2 regions of the Halomonas sp. 5021 genome follow, and region 2 is predicted to be linked to the other one. Evidence: predicted binding sites of a transcription regulator. Region 2 holds the regulator's gene; the other holds the start of a gene.
What was found. The regulator FliA, encoded in region 2, starts transcription of late flagellar genes. The targets are predictions, from matches to a motif close to CTAAAGTTNNNNNNNNNNCNGCCGATA.
Positions count from the first base shown of each region.

Region 1: fliD (flagellar filament capping protein FliD) is a predicted target of FliA. The motif match lies at 1,427-1,453, and genes of this name have one in related genera.

Region 1 covers NZ_JAXOVU010000016.1:5,499-7,902, reverse strand. The annotation lists gene fliD (flagellar filament capping protein FliD) at 1-1,339, opposite strand, end outside; gene fliD (flagellar filament capping protein FliD) at 1,552-2,404, opposite strand, start outside.
Region 2 covers NZ_JAXOVU010000004.1:48,418-50,821, forward strand. The annotation lists gene R3F64_RS08780 (hypothetical protein) at 1-408, shown strand, start outside; gene R3F64_RS08785 (flagellar protein FlhE) at 474-881, shown strand; gene R3F64_RS08790 (RNA polymerase sigma factor FliA) at 912-1,613, shown strand; gene R3F64_RS08795 (motility protein A) at 1,709-2,404, shown strand, end outside.

The DNA.
Region 1 (2,404 bases), on a different contig from region 2:
TATTCATCTGAGCAATCATGGCATCCAACTGGCCGAACTGGGTGCGGTAGCGGGAAATAGTTTGCTCAATGGTATTCTCCATACGCTCGTAACGCTCACCCAAACTATCGATGCGGTTTTCTGCGCCGTTGATCGCACCACCCAGAGTACCGTTTTTGCTCATCAGTTGCTCAAGCGTCGTGCTCAGGCTGCTGGCCAGACCTTGAGAGGCATCGTTGCCTTCCACACCGGTAAAGAAGTCGCTCAGGGCATCCGGGCTGTTTTTGGCTAAGTCACTAACGGCGGCATCTTCCATTTTCAGAATACCGTCGCTCTGCATGGTAATGCCTAGCTGAGTGAGCGTGGCAAGCTCTCCGCCCGCCACGCCACTGGTCAGCACACTACGCATTCGGTTTTCAATGGTACGTACGGTGCTATCGCCGACCAAATCCGCCGCTACACCTGTCTCGCTGTTAAAATTGGTCGCGGTGCCGATGGTGCTTTTTACATCATTGAAGGCTTTAACAAAATCGCCAATCGCTTCGCGCACTTTTAGCGTGTTACGTTCAACCATTACAGTGCTGCTGGCGGTTTCGCCTGTTCCCAGGCTTAACTCCCCCAGATTCAGCGTCACGCCTTGAATGGCGTCTTCAATCGTATTGCTGGGGCTAGTAATTGCAATGCCATTAACCGTCAGCGCAGCATCCTGGCCACTTTGTGCGGTATCGCTGGCGAATGGTGGCGTGGCAACGGCGGCACCCCCCGCATCCACAAAGCTGAAGCCGGTTACCGAAGTGTCCAAGCCTGTTTCGCTGGAGCTAAGGGCCAGGCGGTAGCCTTCGCCATCAAAAATAACGCTGGCGCTGACACCCGCGTCATCGTGGGCGTTAATCGCATCACGAATGTCTTCCAGGCTGCTGCCCGCGGCTACGTCGATGTTAACGCTTTCCTGGCCTGCAAAATCGAGCCGTAGCTGGGTGGCACCACCCATATCGAGAGGGGCATCGCTTTCAGTATCGATCAGTCGTTGAGAGGCCAGCGTCCCGGCGGTGGCAAGCGCAGTAACCTCTACCCGGTAGCTACCGGGCATGGCATCCGCGCTGGTGGTGGCCGAAACCTCGTCACCGCGCACGTTGGCCGAAAGGCTCTGGTAGAGTTTGGGATCATTCAGCGCATCAACCGCATCCTGGAATTTATCCATGGACGATTGAATTTTGCCGTAGGCGGAAATCTTGGCTTCCTGCTGTTCCTGCTGGCGGACAATCGGTGCGAGCTTGCCGCGCTCGGCATCGTTCAACTGGTCCAACAGGCTGTTGAGGTCTAGGCCTGAGCCAATACCGAGAGAGGTAATCGTTGCCATACTGGGAGTCCTCAGTAAAAGGCTAAACCTATCCATTGCACTGCGGGCTACTCACACCACGTCAACGCAAAATTTTAATAAAAATATTATCGGTCAAAGTGAGCGCAACTTTAGCGCTTTTTTATTGATTTAGGTATTTATGGTGGCCTCAATCCACAAAAAACCTGCACGAAGCAGGCTTTTCAAATGCAACTTGCTGTATTGACGGCGTGTTAGCGACCCAACTGAGCATCCAGTGAATCAAACTGCTGAGTCAAGTAGTTACTAGTCTGGTTCATTTCGGCGATCATGCCATCCAATTGACCAAACTGGGTGCGATAGCGGTCGATGGTCTGGCCGATGGACTGCTCCATGCTGGTGTAGCGACGCTCGAGCGATTCAATACGGCTTTCACTGCCGCTGATCGAGCCAGTGACGGTACCATTGGAGCTCAGCATCTGCTCCACAGCGGTATTCACCTGACCCGCCAGCCCCGGATTATCGCCACTGCCCGCGAAGAATTCAGATAGCGCTTGTTGGTCGTTAGCGACGACGTCATTTAGCTTGTCAGTATCCAGCGAAAGCGTACCGTCAACCTCAAGCGAAATGCCGACCTGGCTAAGCATCGAGAAGCCATCGCCCTCTTGCGCCACATCGCCACTCAGCACGCTGCGCATGCGAGACTCAACGGTACGAACCGTGCTGTCACCATTGAGTGGTCCAGCCTGCCCGGTCTCCTGATTGAAGTTGGTCAGCTCGCCTGTTGACTCTTTCAGCGCGTTATACGAATCGACAAACGACGTGACGGCTTCACGCACGGCAAGAGTGTCCTGCTCTACCGCAACGGTGCTATCGCCCTCGCTTTGCAGGTTCAGCGTAACGCCTTGAATCGCACCCTCGACCTGATTGGTCGGGCTGGTGATATCGATGCCGTTGACGTTTAAAGCAGCGTCGGTGCCATCCTGCAATGTATTTGCTGTATCAGCAGCGAACGGGGCGGCATCGCTAAACGTGAAGTTACTGATAGACGCATCCGCCCCGGCTTCCCGAGAGCTTAGTGCCAGCCGGTCTTGGGTACCATCGTTG
Region 2 (2,404 bases):
CCGCCTGTCACACCGCCTAAGCCTAAAACGCCGTTAATGGTCACCGGGCTATCAGGTGATGGGCCGGTAGAGGTGCGCAAGGTCAGCGCGCGCCTGGGCCAGTGGGCCGCGCTAGGGCGAGCCTGGGCCGGGGATCCGGCCGACTGGGATATTCGGATCGTGATGCCGGATGAGCCAGAACTGGCGACGCTCAGTCAGCAACATCGTCGCTGGGCGTTGTGGGTCAGCAGCGATGCCGATGCATTTGGGCGTATGTACCAGCTATTGAAACAGCTGCGGCAGCATAACGGCCCGCAACGCTTGTTGGCACTGCACGAGCCTCACCTGCCCAGGCAAGGCCTATTGGCCAACCTGCAGCAAGCGGCCGGCCACTATCTTGACACTGAATTGCTATTGCTGGCCCGCTAATGGCAGCTAACGCCGGTAAAGCGTCTAATAATCGGGGTTAATCCGCTCATGAGAAGGAACGATGCATGCTAGGCTATTGGCGTCATGCGATTAGCATTTTGGTACTAGCCTTGGGACTCGGTTCGTTTGCTCAGGGAGCGTCCAGCAGCTGGGTGACACATGTGCCGGGGCTCATGGTGACCATGAGCGACCGCGCCAGTCGCAGTGAACCGGTTCGTCCTCCAGCGGGCGCTACCACGCCAGCGGCGGTCATCGAGCGAGTCCAGTGGCAGTACCAACACGCGCCCGGGGCAGCGCTACAGGCATGGTTATGCCACCCCGAGCGCTGTGTGTCATTATCGGGCATGCGTGGGGAGACCCGTGCTTTATCAGGCATAAGTGCGACAACGCCCCTGCATTTTCAATTTGCGCTAACCCCAGGGCAGCGTCCCGTTAGCGTTAAAGGGTTGCAGATGATAGTGAATTACCAGTGAGCACAGGTGGTTTAGCCGCGAGGCAATAGGATGTACACAGCACAAGGCAGGATCAAACAAAGTGAGCTGATGACGGAGTATATGCCACTGGTGAGACGTCAGGCCTTGACGCTTCAGGTCAGGTTGCCGGCCAGCATAGAGCTGGATGACTTAATCCAGGCAGGCATGATGGGGCTACTGGAAGCTCTGGGACGTTTCGATGCCACTCAGGGGGCCACCTTTGCGACGTTTGCCAGTCAGCGCATACGCGGGGCGATGGTGGACGAATTGCGTACCCGTGATTGGCTGCCTCGCAGCGTCCGTCGTTCGGCGCGGGCCGTTGATGAAACCGTCAGGCGTTTGGAGCAGTCGCTTGGGCGTCCCCCCGAAGAAACGGAAATCGCTGACGCCATGGAGATGCCGCTGGGCGACTATCAGCAGCTATTGCACGATACCAATAGCGGGCAGTTGCTGCCCTTTGAAGAGCTGGTGGCGGATGGCAGCGAACCGCATAATCGCGAAACCGTGAGTTCGCCGTTTGACCACTTGCTCGATGCCCAGCAGCGGGAAACCCTGGTGGCGGCCATTGAGGCCCTGCCCGAGCGTGAAAAGTTGCTCATGGCGCTGTATTACCAGGAAGAGCTCAACCTGAAAGAAGTGGGCGCTGTTCTCGGCGTCACGGAGTCACGCGTTTCCCAGTTGCATAGTCAGGCAGTCAGCCGTCTGCGCGCCAAGTTAAACGACTCGGTTTAGGGTCTTTTGACGTCACTGCCAGGGCAACGGCGATTGGCTGACGTTTTAGCGCTCGGTGCTGATAAGCCCCGTTATATTGCTTTAAGGAGCACGACATGAACCCATCGACGCTGATCGGTATTTTCGCCAGCATCCTGTTGCTGGTAAGCGTCCTGTTTTTCACCGCCGAATCGCCGGATAGCTTCCTCAACCTGCCCGGGCTCGCCATCGTGGTCACGGGCACACTTGCCGCTACCTTTATCAGCTATCCCCTCAAGGAAGTGCTGCGGGTGGTGCGTCTGGTCGGGCTGGTCTTCCGGCGCGAAAACACCTACGTGCGTGATGATATCAACGAGTTGGTGGCCATGTCCCGGCTGTGGTTCAAGGGCGATGTCCGCGCTGTTGAACGAGAGCTCGAAAACACCCGTAATCCGTTTTTGCGGACCGGCATTCAACTGGTGATCGCCAACACCAAAGAAGACGAAATCTTCGATATGTTGCGCTGGCGTATTGCGCGGCTGAAGGCGCGTGAGCATGCGGAAGCCCAGATATTCCGCACCATGGCCACTTATGCGCCCGCTTTCGGCATGATTGGCACCCTGGTGGGACTGGTCAATATGCTGGAAGTCATGGACGCCGGCAATCTTGATGTGATCGGCCCGCGCATGGCGGTGGCGCTGCTGACCACCTTCTACGGTATCCTGCTGGCCAATCTGGTGTTCAAGCCTATCGCGGTAAAGCTCGAGCGACGCACCGAGGAGCGCCTGATCACCATGAACATGGTGCTGGAAGGGATCTCCCTGATTACCAAG